Regions from separate parts of the Oricola indica genome, predicted to be linked through region 2. Evidence: predicted binding sites of a transcription regulator. Region 2 holds the regulator's gene; each other region holds the start of a gene.
What was found. Region 2 encodes PhoB, which activates phosphate uptake and scavenging genes when phosphate is short. Its sites were predicted from a motif close to TGTCATNNANCTGTCAT; they were not measured.

Region 1 (4,278 bases), 3.8 Mb from region 2:
GACAAGGGCATCGAGGCCTTCATGGCCGACTGGGCGAAGACCGGCCAGTCCATCGCCTGACCCGCGGAGGCTTCGGCCTCCGCCTTTCATCAGACCTCGAGACGCGCGACCAGCGTTCGCAACAGCTGCTCGCGATGCGCCGACGTTCCCGTTGCCGGGTCGATGACCGTCTCCGCGATCGCCAGAAGCTGTCCGCGTTCGGCGGGCGTCAGCGTTTGCTTGAGATAGGGCGCGACATGACGCAACGCGGTGCTGGCTTCGGCGCATTGGCCGGCCGCCCACTTGCCATAGATCACCGCCTCGTCAACCAGGGCCGGACTGCCGGCGACCGGCAACAGCGTCTCGCGCAATCGATGCTCAGCCGTGTCGTCGAACACGCCCTGGTCCTGCGCCATCGCGATGACCACGGTCGCCGCGCCGACGACGGGATCGTCAATGGCCGCGAAAGGGCTTTCCGCGGCGCGATTGCGGAATCTGCGTCTCTTCGCCGCGCCATGGGCGCGCCCCGCCGCATCGGCGATAGTGCGAACCGCAACCCCCGCCGCCCTGAGGCGATACCACCAGAAAAGGCCTGCGCCGAGCAGACCGAGAAGTGTAATGACGACGTGCATCCGGTTTTCCTCCGGCTGAGAACGGGATTTGCGCCCAGCCTTGCGTGGAAAACGGGAACGGGTCTGTGCGCGAGCGCACATGCGGCCCCGGCGGCTATCGGTCTGAAATGATGGAAGCGCCCGCCGAGACGGAGGGTATCAGCCGGCGAATTCGGCTTCGGCGTCGTCGCGCAGAACATGTTCGCAATGGTTTTGCATGCGAACCGTCAGGTCCTGAACGTCGCCTTCCAGCATGTCGGGTTCGATCGGCTTGCCGATCGTCATGCGGAAGTTCTGGCCCTTCTTGTTGAGCAGCTCGTGGAACACCGTCATGTCCCGCAATTCGGGCGTGCGATGCGACAGCAGGTAGAAGAGCTTCGAATTGCGCGAACTCATATGCATCGGGATCACCGGCACATTGTAGCGCTTGGCCATGTGCACGCCGGTCGCCTGCCACGCGCGCTCATGCAGCCCGCCCTTCGCCCAATAGGCGATGCGGCCCGAGGGAAACAGGATGATCGCCCGGCCGTCCGAGAAGGCCCGGCTGGTGCGCACCAGCGTCTCGCGGCTTTTCGCATGCGATTTCTCGGTGGTCCGCCATTCGACCGGGATGATGATTTCCGACAGACGCTGGTTGACCCGGATCGCGTCGCGATTGGCGAAGAAGACGAGATCGGGACGCGTGTCCTTGATCATGTCGTAAACGGCGACGCCATCGGCAATGCCTGTCGGATGGTTCGAGACGAGGATGAACGCGCCTTCGGAGGGAAGGTTTTCCTTGCCCTCGACGGTGACATCGAGCTCCAGCATTCGGCTGACATATTCGAAACACTCGATGCCGCTGAGCTCCGCGACCTCGTCGGCCATGCGAACGGCCTGATCGTAATAGAGGACCTTGTAGAGCGCCGGCCGGATCAGCGGCCACATCGGATGCTTGATCAGCGTCTGGCCACGCTCCTCGATCAGCTGATCCACGATGTGGCGGTCTTTCAGCACACGGGAATCCGCCCGACCCGTCACGATGTCGGAGAAAGTCGAAGATGCGCTCTGGAATTCCATGGCCATGTGTCCGGTGGGCGTCGTCGCCGTCCTCTCACCGATTTGTATATCGATAGTATGACACATCCGCCAATACAGTGAAGCGTCACGCTGCGACATATTATGCCACAGCGTGAATTTCAAAGAAATAATAGTGCGTTAACGACGGTAACGTCAGCTGCCGGCTTTTTCGACCCCGCGAAAGGCCTGCGCGCCCCACAGCTCTCTCACACGCGCATCGCGGCCGCATCCCTTGCGGTAGCCCTTGTAGGCCTTGGCGCGGGTGACGATTCCGAATCGGCTCAGCACCTTCTCCTGGCTGAGATAATAGTCCTGATGGTAATCCTCGGCCTTCCAGAAGGTCGCAGGCCCCTCGACCGGCGTCACGACCGGCTTCCCGAGCGTCTCCTGCGCGTCGGCGATCGCCTCGCGGGCCGCTTCCGCCTCCTCGCTGGTGCCCGCATGGATCGCGGTCGTGTAGCTGTGGCCGCGGTCGCAGAACTGTCCGCCGGCATCGGTCGGGTCGATGGTGCGAAGGAAATTCGTCACCAGTGTGCGATAATCCGTCCTGGTGTCGTCGTAATCGACCTTGACGACCTCGCGGTGCTTGCCGTGGTCGCGGTAGGTCGGATTGTCCATCTCGCCGCCCGCATAGCCCGACGTCGTCGCGACGACGCCCTCCATATGGTCGAAATCGCTTTCAACGCACCAGAAACAACCACCGGCGACAACCAGGGATTTGGTTTCGGCGGAAGCAGGCATGGCGGTCAGGGCCGTTGCGGCCAGCGACAGCGCAGCAATCGTCTTTTTGAGCAAGGTCATCGGATGTCCTCCGTTCGTGTTCCTGCATCCTCACATGGAGCACCCATTTCACAATGCCGACCCCGCGCCCAATCAGATTTGAACACGCTTGCGTGAGCAATATTTTTGATCGCGGCTTGAACCGAAGGCCGGGTACAGCAGTTAGACTCCCGAATTCACAAAAGGAGACCAACATGAAACGCCATGCTTCAGCCGTCTGGGAAGGCAATCTTCAGGAGGGCAAAGGTCGCCTGACGACGCAGAGCGGCGCGCTCAACGACAAGCGCTACGACTTCCGCACCCGTTTCGAGGATGAGGACGGCACAGCCGGCACCAATCCGGAAGAACTGATCGCCGCGGCACATGCCGGGTGCTTCGCAATGCAGCTGTCGCATTTCCTCGCGGAAAACGGCACGCCGGCAGACAAGCTCGAGGCGAAAGCAACCGTGGAAGTGGTGCCCGGCGAGGGTATCAAGGGCAGCGCGCTGGTGCTCGAGGCCTCCGTCCCGGGCATCGAGGACGAAACCTTCCAGGAACTTGCGACCAAGGCCAAGGAAGGCTGCCCCGTTTCCGGTGCGCTGGCGGCGATCACCATCACGCTGGACGCGAAGCTGGTCTGAGCGTTACTCGCCCATGGCGTCGAAGGCGGACAACGCCTCGGCGCCATAAATCATCGACGGGCCACCGCCCATATAGAGCGCCACGGCGATCGTCTCGATCACCTCTTCGCGGGAAGCGCCATGTTTTTTCGCGGCCTTGGCGTGGAACGCGAGACAGCCGTCGCAACGCGCGGTGATGCCGATGGCGAGCGCGATGAGTTCCTTGGTTTTCGAATCGAGTGCGCCCGGCTTGATCGCCGCCTGCGCCAGAGCGCTGAAGCCCTTCGCGGGCTCCGGCATCGCCTTGCGCAGTTCCGCCATGCGCTGGTTGGTCTGATCGGTGAATGCAACCCAGTCTGTCTCGGCCATATGCCATTCCTTTCATTTTTCCGGACGTCCTATCGCGGAAACGGCGATGGCGAGTTGATGCGGGTCAAGGAGATATGTCGCGCCATCCTCGTCCCCCATCGCGGGCCAGAACTGTTCGGGAGGAACGGCGATCTCCTTCCTGGCAAGAGGAAGGGGCGGCTACTCAAGAAAGTGCCCATGCCGATCAGCCGATTTTGAAATCCTCAGACCATTCCACGGCTAGGCGCGTAGGGCGGAACGGCGGCGAGGATGTCAGCAGCAGCGGCGCGGGCGCGCGCTTCCTGCAACCCGGACGGCGCCGCATGACCGCCCAGCAGGGAAACGAGCATGTCGGTTCCGACGAGCCGGTCGAAGAAAGCGGCGGCGAGGCGGTTTCGCTTCTCCGCGCCAAGGCTCCGCGTCTCCTCCCGAAATGCGAGGAAGGCGGCCACCGCATCGCGATGCGTGCCGATCAGGGCGTGCCATGTCCTGTCCGCGAGATCGGGAAAGCGGTCCGTCTCGACTGTGACGGCGCGAAGAAGAGCGACAGTCTCCCTGTCGCCCAGCAGCGCCTGGAACCGCATGGCGCGGGCCTGCAGCGCCTCGCCGAGCGGCTGCGTCAACCCGGCGCCCGGGTCGATCCACCCCGCCTCGACGGCTCGATCGCAGGCCTGCACAACGACCGCGCGGAACAAATCGTCCTTGTCGTCGGCGTGACGATAGAGCGTCATGATCGACACTTTTGCATCCGCCGCGACGGCCTCCATCGTGGTCCCGTCGAAGCCATGCGCCATGAATTGCCGATGCGCGGCGTCAAGAATCGCGGCGCGCTTTCGCGCCATCAGCTTCGCCTTCGGGTGACCCTCAAGCCACTGTTTCATATGGTTTTTCGCTTACCGTTA
Region 2 (4,278 bases):
CTGCGCCACTGGTCGGTGGCCTTGTGCTGACGCTGATGACCTTGCCGACGATCATCATCTCGACCCGAGCCTCGCTGAAAGCGGTGCCGCCGTCGATCCGTGACGCCGCGCTGGGCGTCGGCGCGTCGAAGATGCAATCCGTCTTCCACCATGTGCTTCCGCTCGCCATGCCGGGCATCCTGACGGGAACGATCATCGGACTGGCGCAGGCACTTGGCGAAACCGCGCCGTTGCTGCTGATCGGCATGGTCGGCTTCGTGGCGCGCGGCTACCCGGACAGCTTCCTCACCGGTTTCACCGAGGCCAACTCGGCCATGCCTGCCCAGATTTACACCTGGGCGGCCCGCGCCGATGCGAGTTTCTACGAAAAAGCATGGGGCGGGATCATCGTCCTGTTATTGTTCCTCATGACCATGAACATCATTGCCATCATTCTGCGCCGCCGCTTCGAGCGCCGCTGGTAAGGAGAAAGACCATGAAAACGATGCTGACCGAAGCGGACAACACAGTCGCGACCGTGCCGGCCGCCGGCCCGAAAGACACAAAGATCAAGGCTCGCAAGGTGCAGGTCTATTACGGCGACACCCACGCGATCAAAGATGTCGATGTCGATCTCGAGGACAAGGCCGTCACCGCCTTCATCGGCCCGTCGGGCTGCGGCAAGTCGACCTTCCTGCGCTGCCTGAACAGGATGAACGACACGATCGACGTGGCGCGCGTCGAAGGCGAGATCACGATCGACGACGAGGACATTTACGACAAGAAGGTGGACCCCGTTCAGCTTCGCGCCAAGGTCGGCATGGTGTTCCAGAAGCCGAACCCGTTCCCGAAATCGATCTATGACAATGTTGCCTACGGCCCGCGCATTCACGGGCTCGCAAAGTCCAAGGCCGATCTCGACGTGATCGTCGAGAAATCGCTGCGCCGCGGTGCGATCTGGGACGAGGTCAAGGACCGCCTGACCGCACCCGGCACCGGTCTTTCCGGCGGCCAGCAGCAGCGTCTGTGCATTGCGCGCGCTGTCGCCACCGAACCGGAAGTCCTCCTGATGGACGAACCCTGCTCGGCTCTCGATCCGATTGCGACCGCAAAGGTCGAGGAACTGATCGACGAACTGCGCGAGAGCTACACCATCGTCATCGTAACGCACTCCATGCAGCAGGCAGCCCGCGTGTCGCAGCGCACGGCGATGTTCCACCTCGGAGAGCTCGTCGAGTTTGGTGATACGAAGGAGATCTTCACCAACCCGACCGAAAAACGCACACAGGACTACATCACCGGCCGGTTCGGGTAATTCCCGGCTCGGGTGGTGAAACAGCGATAACGAAACAAGGGAAGGACAGTCCGATGGTGCCAACGAGCCATACGGTGACCGCTTTCGACGAGGACATGAAATTCCTCGCCCACAAGATTGCCGAAATGGGCGGTCTTGCCGAGCGCATGGTGGAAAGCTCCATCCGCGCGCTTATCAAGTCGGACATTCCGCTCGCGCAGAAGGTCATCACCGACGATCTCGTTCTCGACGAGGCCCAGGCGACGCTCGACGACAAGGTCGTGCAGATCATCGCACAGCGCCAGCCCGTCGCCAGCGACCTGCGGGAGGTCTTCTCGACCATTCGTATCGCCAGCGACCTCGAGCGTATCGGCGACCTAGCCAAGAACATCGCCAAACGCGTTGTCGCGATTTCCGAGCGCGGTCATTCCGTCAATCTGGTCCGCGGCATCGACCATATCGGCGATCTCGCCCTGGCCCAGCTCAAGGAAGTGCTCGACGCTTTCGGCTCGCGCTCGGTCACGCGCATCAACATGGTCCGCGACCGCGATGACGAGATCGACGCGATGTACACGTCGCTGTTCCGCGAACTCCTCACCTACATGATGGAGGATCCGCGCAACATCACGACCTGCACGCATCTGCTGTTCTGCGCCAAGAACATCGAGCGCATCGGCGATCACGCCACCAACATCGCGGAATCCGTCTATTACATCGTGACGGGCGAGCATCTGTCCGCCTTTCGCCCGAAAGAAGACAAGACGCACAAAATCGTCGTGGATCAGCCCGACGCTTGATGCATGGGAGCATAGGCATGGGCAATCAGCCAAAGGTGATGGTTGTCGAGGATGAAGAAGCGCTTAGCGTTCTGCTGAAGTACAATCTGGAATCGGAAGGATACCGGGTCGACGCGGAACTGCGCGGCGACGAGGCCGAGATAGCGCTCCGTGAATCCGTGCCCGATCTCTTGATACTCGACTGGATGTTGCCGGGTCTCAGCGGCATCGAATTGTGCCGTCGGCTGCGTGCGCGGCCAGAGACGCAGCGCCTGCCGATCATCATGCTCACCGCGCGCGGCGAGGAAAGCGAGCGTATTCGCGGGCTTTCGACCGGTGCGGACGACTATGTCGTCAAGCCATTCTCGACGCCCGAACTGATGGCGCGGGTCAAGGCCATGTTGCGCCGCGCCCGCCCGGAAATCGTCGCCAGCGTGCTCAAGGTCGGGGAACTCGAACTCGACCGCGAGACCCATCGCGTCTATCGCAACGGGCGCGAGATCAAGCTCGGACCGACGGAATTCCGCCTTCTGGAGTTCTTCCTGCAGGCCCCTGGCCGGGTGTTCTCGCGCGCGCAACTGCTCGATGGCGTGTGGGGCGAGGACATCTATGTCGACGATCGCACCGTTGACGTACATATCGGTCGCCTGCGCAAATCCATCAATATCGGAAAGATGAGGGATCCGATCCGCACGGTTCGCGGGGCAGGCTATTCGCTGGAAGCGGTCTGACGCCCGCCAATTCCGTAACAAAAAGGGCGGCCATTGGCCGCCCTTTTTCTTTTCCTGATGTCCTCTCGCTCAGCGCGAGCGCTTGCGCTCGGATGTCGGCTGGAAGGCGAGTTTCGCGTGGTATTTGCAATAGGGCGAGGATTCCTCGGACTGGTGTCCGCAGAAATGGAAGTCTTCCGACAACGGATCGCCCTGCGGCCACTTGCAGGTGTTCTCATTGAGCTCGACCAGCGTCAGGTTCTTCGAGATCGGAACGACGACGTCCTCGATCGGACGGCGGTCGGCTTCCGCGAAGGCCACTGTGCTGACTTCGTTCTTCATCACCGTCGCGCCGACGGCATGCGTAACCGTCGTGAGGGTGCGTCCGCCGGCACCACCGCCGCCGCCGCCACCGCCGGAATAACCGCCGCCCCGTGGCGTGGAGGCCCGCGGCGCAACGCTGCGCTTGGTCTTGGGTGCGCCCGAGGAAACCGATTTCGCCCGGCCGGACAATTTCAGCCGGTGGACCTTGCCGATCACGGCATTGCGGCTCACGCCGCCGAGTTGTGCGGCGATCTGGCTGGCGCTCAGGCCGTCGGCCCATAGCTTCTTCAACATTTCGACGCGTTCGTCAGTCCAGCTCACTTCCGTCTCTCCATCCAATGACTGTGCGCAGAATCCTTCTCCGTGGCTCGGTTTTTCCAAGAAAAACCGGCACCCGAACGCGAAACTTGGGAGTAAACTCTGCGTGGTTGGCCCCGCTTGAAAGGAAACTACTATGGCCGCTGACTCGCTGACAAGAGTCGCCGGACATCCGTGAATCCGATTTCGCGGTTTTCAACAACTTGCATTTTTTATCTTGCCGACGCCCCCCGGAGACGCGGAATCTCCAGCCCGATTGACGCAAGCGCGGTCTGATCTTAAAACCGGAATGCCGCCGGAACAGGCGGCTTTTTTCGTTTGCACACCATGCGGGGCAATCAAATGACGCAACCATCGCCGCTGTTCGAGACCTATGCGCGGGCCGACATCGCCTTCGATCACGGAGAAGGCTCCTGGATCGTGGACACGCGCGGCGAGCGATATCTCGATTTCGGCGGCGGCATCGCCGTCAGCGCGCTCGGTCATGCGCATCCGCATCTGGTGGAGACACTGCGCGAGCAGGCCGGGAAGCTCTGGCATACCTCCAATCTCTACGAGGTGCCGGAACAGCGCCGGCTCGCCCAGCGCCTCGTCGACGCGACCTTTGCCGACAAGGTCTTTTTCACCAATTCCGGCGCCGAGGCGCTTGAATGCGCCATCAAGACGGCGCGGCGCTATCACTATGCCAAGGGGCATCCCGAGCGCTTCCGCATCATCACCTTCGAGGGCGCCTTTCACGGCCGGACGCTGGCGACCATCGCCGCCGGCGGTCAGCCGAAATATCTCGAGGGCTTCGGTCCCAAGGTCGAAGGTTTCGACCAGGTGCCCTTCGACGACATGGACGCCCTGAAGGCGGCGATCACGGACGAGACCGCGG
Region 3 (4,278 bases), 3.2 Mb from region 2:
TCTGCCGGGATTTCGCCCATCTCGCCATCGCCTTCTGCCGGTGCATGAATATCCCGGCACGCTATGTGAACGGACATCTCGGCGATATCGGCGTTCCGATTCTCGACCCGATGGATTTCTCCGCCTGGATGGAAGTTTATCTCGGCGGCGAATGGGTGACGTTCGACCCGCGCAACAATATACCGCGCATTGGCCGGGTGGTGGTGGCACGGGGGCGTGACGCGGCCGACGTGCCGCTGATCAACTCCTTCGGCCCGCACGTGTTGAAGTCGTTCCGGGTCTGGACCTACGACGTGACGGGATTGTAGCAGACGAGAAAAAGCCGGAGCGTCGCCGCCCCGGCTTTCCCGATCGGCCTTGGGAGGCGTCGATTACATGGCGCCGAGGCGCAGGAAGAGTGTCTCGCCGTTCGAATCGTCGATGCCGTCATTGTCGGTCACGGCAAATCCATTGCCGGCGGCATCGATGGCGAAGCCTTCGATCTTGTCGACGACGTAACCGCCGGTCGATTTCAGATCCGGGATGAAGTCGTGAACTTCTTCCTTGGAGACGAGCGGCAACTCGCCGCCGAGCGGGGCCGGCGTCATTTCGGACAGCGGTACGCGGAAGAGCTTCTTCAGCTTTGCGGCCTGACCGATCTGGTTGTCGCGCTCGACGATGTAGGCGAAGTCACCATTGGCGGTGATCTCCGACAGGCCGACCCAGCCGGCGCCCTTTTTCTCGAGCGGGTAGCGCACCGCGCCCCATTCCCCGGTGTCTGTGTTGTAGGAAACGAGCTTGACCTGACCGGCCTCGTCGTCGGCCCATTCACGCTGGATGGCGATCCAGAGCGTTTCGCCGATGCGGGTGACGCCTTCGGAACCGAAGCGCTTCTCGACGGCCAGAAGTTCCGGCGGGAAGGCGACCTGCTTCTTGATCTCGCCCTCGGCGTTGACGTGGTAGAGGGCATGCGGGATCAGGCGGTCGGTACGGCCTTCCGATGCGATCCAGAAGCCGCCTTCGCCGTCCGTGGTTATCCCTTCCTGATCGAAGAGCTGGGCCGGCGCGCCGTTGCGGGTAACGCGGGTGGCCTTGGTGATCTTCGCAGGTGTCTGGTTGGCGTCGATGGTGAAGATCGTCGGCTGCATCGAATAGAAGCTGTCATTGACGCCATAAAGGATGCCTGCCTGCTCCTCGTCCGCGACAAGACCCGACATGGCGCCCCAACCGATCGGACGATCACCGTCCATGCCTGAAACGAGCATCGGATAGGCCGCTTCGCCTTCGTCATAGGAATAAATGGTGACATGCGAACGCACGCCGCCATCGTCGATCAGATCGGCCTCGTTGGCGACGGCGAACAGGTTGCGGCCGGGAATGGCGACTGCGCCTTCCGGGGCGAGCGCCGTCGGCAGGAGCTGCTTGAACGCGGGCTCCGCGCCGGTGTCTTCATAAACGCCGACCACGGAACCGCGCTCGGAAAGAAGGAAGATGAAGGCCTTGTCGCCGAAGGTGCCGACTTCCATGCCTTCGGGCTCTGCGCCCTTGTTGCCGGAGCGCTTCTCCGGATAGTGGCCGGCCATGGCGACCTCGTATTCGAAGGAGAGACCGCTTTCATAGAGGACTTCGCCTTCCTTCGAGAAGATGGTGAAGCCGCGCGATCCGCCCTTCCAGTCGCCCTCATTGGCGATGACGAAGCGGTCATTGTCGAGCCACTGCACGGCATCCGGCTCGCGCGGGACAGCGGTGAGCTTGTCGTCGAAGGTCAGCGCGCCTTCTTCCGCGGTATCGACATTGTCGAGATCGACAGTACCTGCGGAGAAATGCGAGAGGATTTCACCCGTCTTGCCATCCACGACGGCGAGGTAGTTGTTCTCCTGCATCGTGACGACGATTTCGCCTGCATCGTTGAAATCGACGAATTCCGGCTCCGGATCCTCCGGCGCGATATCGGCGATACCGGTCATATCGACTATCTTCAGGCTGTCGCAGTCCAGTGCTCCATTCGAAGCCGAAACGATGGCGAGGCTGCCGGCCGGCATCTGCGGAAGACCGCCGTCGCCAGCATCTTCATCGCGCTCGTTCTCGATCGCAACCGCGACCATGGAACCGTCTTTCGACAGCGCGACGGAGTCGGGCTGGCCGCCGAGGTCGCAGCTCTGTTCGATCTCCCCCGATTCCAGATTGACGGAGAGGAGGGCGCCGGACGGCGCGGTGTAGCTTTCCGATGTGTTCAGGCCGACAAAGGCGTGGCCGGACTGGATGACGAGGGATGTCGGCTCGCCGTCGAGCTTGACATATCCGCCGGGCGCCGGATTGGCGGGGTCCGAGATGTCGATCATTCCGATGCCGCCGAAGGGGCTGTCGGAATAGACCAGGGTCATGCCGTCTTCGGTGACGTAGATGATCTCCGAGGAGGTCTCCGATGCCGGGTCGGCATCCGCCGGAAGGTTGGTGTTGACCGGGAAAGACGCGACGCGGTTGAAAACCGGATCAGCGGATGCGGCGGTGGCGGCGAACAGCGCGGCGAGCGCCGTACCCGTGGCCAGCAGTCTGGTTTGTTTGGACATGCCTCAGCTCCCTGAGATTGCGTGGAATCGGTAAAACGGACGCGGAATCGGCCCGGCAATCGACGCGCGACTTGTTGGCGAGGCGCATGACAGCGCCATGACGGGATGACGAAGAAATGATGACAGCTTTCGCGCTCCGCTTAGCGCGCCGTTAACGACGTTGGGATTCGCGATGAGGGCGTTAAGTGTCTGTCAAAAGCGCGATTGTTACGAGTTCGGGGAGCGTCTGTCGCCACGGCAGGGCATGATGCCGATCGCTCTCCCGGCCGGGCCGGATGTCGCGCGCCGCCGCAGCGGACGCGCCAACGCCATCAACAACAAGTCGTCAAGACGGACCGGCCAATCGCGGACCGCGCCATTGGCCTGTCGGATGAATTCGCATGGGTCGGCACAGCAAGCGTGACTACATTGCAGGAGGGGGAACCGGGCTGCGCGCGACAGGCGCGGGCTCGAAATCCGGTAATGCCCCGGAGGTGGAGATGCGCCATGCGCTGGCTGCATCCTACCAGTCGATGTTCGCTGCGATCCTTCTGCCGATCTCGGTCTATTTCGCCCTGACCGTTTTCTATCACCTGTTCATTGCGGATGCCGCCGGCCATGCATTCTTGTCGGTTTCCTCGGCACTGATCGCGATGGCTTTCCTCGCGATGGGCCTTGATGTTCGTCGGCGGGCCCTGAGCTATCGCGAACTGGAATTTTTTGGCTTCGCCTTTTTCGCGCTGATCAATCTCAAGGCGGCGGCCAACAACTTCGTGCAGCTGGAGCCGGCTAAGCTCTTCTTTTTCATGCTGCCCATGCTGATTGTCGCCATCTTCGGTATCAGCACACGGCTTGTTGTCACCGCGATCCTGTCGTCGGTCGCCACCATGCTGGCTTTCGCGAGCCAGGCAGGCGGCGACATGCTCTTGCAAGCCTCGATGATCGCGCTTGCCGGCTCGCTCGCGGGCTATTGCATCTCGACACTCACACGCGGGGCGATATCGCGTGAGATCCGGGCGCGCATGACCGCCGAGACGCTGCGGCAGACGGCCGAGGCGCAGGCTGACCAGGACATGCTGACCGAATTGCCGAACCGCCGGAATTTCTTCAGGCGCCTTCGAGAGAGGCTCGAACGTGGTCGTGCCGGTGGCGAGGAGTTCGTGCTGGGCGTCGTCGATCTGGATGGCTTCAAATCGATCAACGACAGTTACGGCCACACAGTCGGCGACCTTTTGCTGATCGAGGTTGCCGCGAGGCTTCGTGACACCGGAGGCGGGAACGGGCTGGTCTCGCGGCTCGGCGGCGATGAGTTCGCGATCCTGATCGACGGCGCGCGAAACGATGAGCAGTTGCATGGGCATGGCGACACGATCCGGGAAAGCATTGCCAGCCCTTACCTGATTTCGGGCATAGAATTTTCCGTCTCCGCGTCGGTGGGATTCGTTCGCTCGACGATCGCCGATCTCGATGAAACGGGCCTGATCGAGCGGGCCGACTTCGCCATGTTCCGCGCCAAGGCAAACGGCAGCGGCACGGTCATCTTCTCGCATGAGCACGAAGAGGATCTGGAGCAGATCGGCCGCGTGGAGCAGGCATTGCGGTCCAGCGACAAGGAAGCGGAAATGTCCGTCGTCTTCCAGCCGCAGGTGGATATCGCCTCCGGTGAAACGACGGGCTTCGAGGCCCTGGCGCGCTGGAACAGCCCGTCACTGGGCAATGTGCGCCCCGACGTTTTCATCGCGGCGGCGGA

Region 1: a site for PhoB is predicted at 1,696-1,712, ahead of ACQK2M_RS04090 (1-acyl-sn-glycerol-3-phosphate acyltransferase). Genes of this name have one in related genera too.
Region 3: a site for PhoB is predicted at 2,636-2,652, ahead of ACQK2M_RS07050 (esterase-like activity of phytase family protein). Genes of this name have one in related genera too.

Annotation. Positions count from the first base shown of each region.
Region 1 is NZ_OZ245747.1:774,899-779,176, reverse strand. Features, by position in the region: gene fsa (fructose-6-phosphate aldolase) at 1-60, shown strand, start outside; gene ACQK2M_RS04095 (hypothetical protein) at 90-611, opposite strand; gene ACQK2M_RS04090 (1-acyl-sn-glycerol-3-phosphate acyltransferase) at 750-1,649, opposite strand; gene msrA (peptide-methionine (S)-S-oxide reductase MsrA) at 1,803-2,450, opposite strand; gene ACQK2M_RS04080 (OsmC family protein) at 2,624-3,049, shown strand; gene ACQK2M_RS04075 (carboxymuconolactone decarboxylase family protein) at 3,053-3,397, opposite strand; gene ACQK2M_RS04070 (TetR/AcrR family transcriptional regulator) at 3,601-4,257, opposite strand.
Region 2 is NZ_OZ245747.1:4,587,779-4,592,056, reverse strand. Features, by position in the region: gene pstA (phosphate ABC transporter permease PstA) at 1-464, shown strand, start outside; gene pstB (phosphate ABC transporter ATP-binding protein PstB) at 485-1,294, shown strand; gene phoU (phosphate signaling complex protein PhoU) at 1,351-2,070, shown strand; gene phoB (phosphate regulon transcriptional regulator PhoB) at 2,088-2,780, shown strand; gene ACQK2M_RS22720 (GcrA family cell cycle regulator) at 2,850-3,404, opposite strand; gene ACQK2M_RS22715 (aspartate aminotransferase family protein) at 3,744-4,278, shown strand, end outside.
Region 3 is NZ_OZ245747.1:1,382,212-1,386,489, forward strand. Features, by position in the region: gene ACQK2M_RS07045 (transglutaminase-like domain-containing protein) at 1-308, shown strand, start outside; gene ACQK2M_RS07050 (esterase-like activity of phytase family protein) at 372-2,549, opposite strand; gene ACQK2M_RS07055 (putative bifunctional diguanylate cyclase/phosphodiesterase) at 2,930-4,278, shown strand, end outside.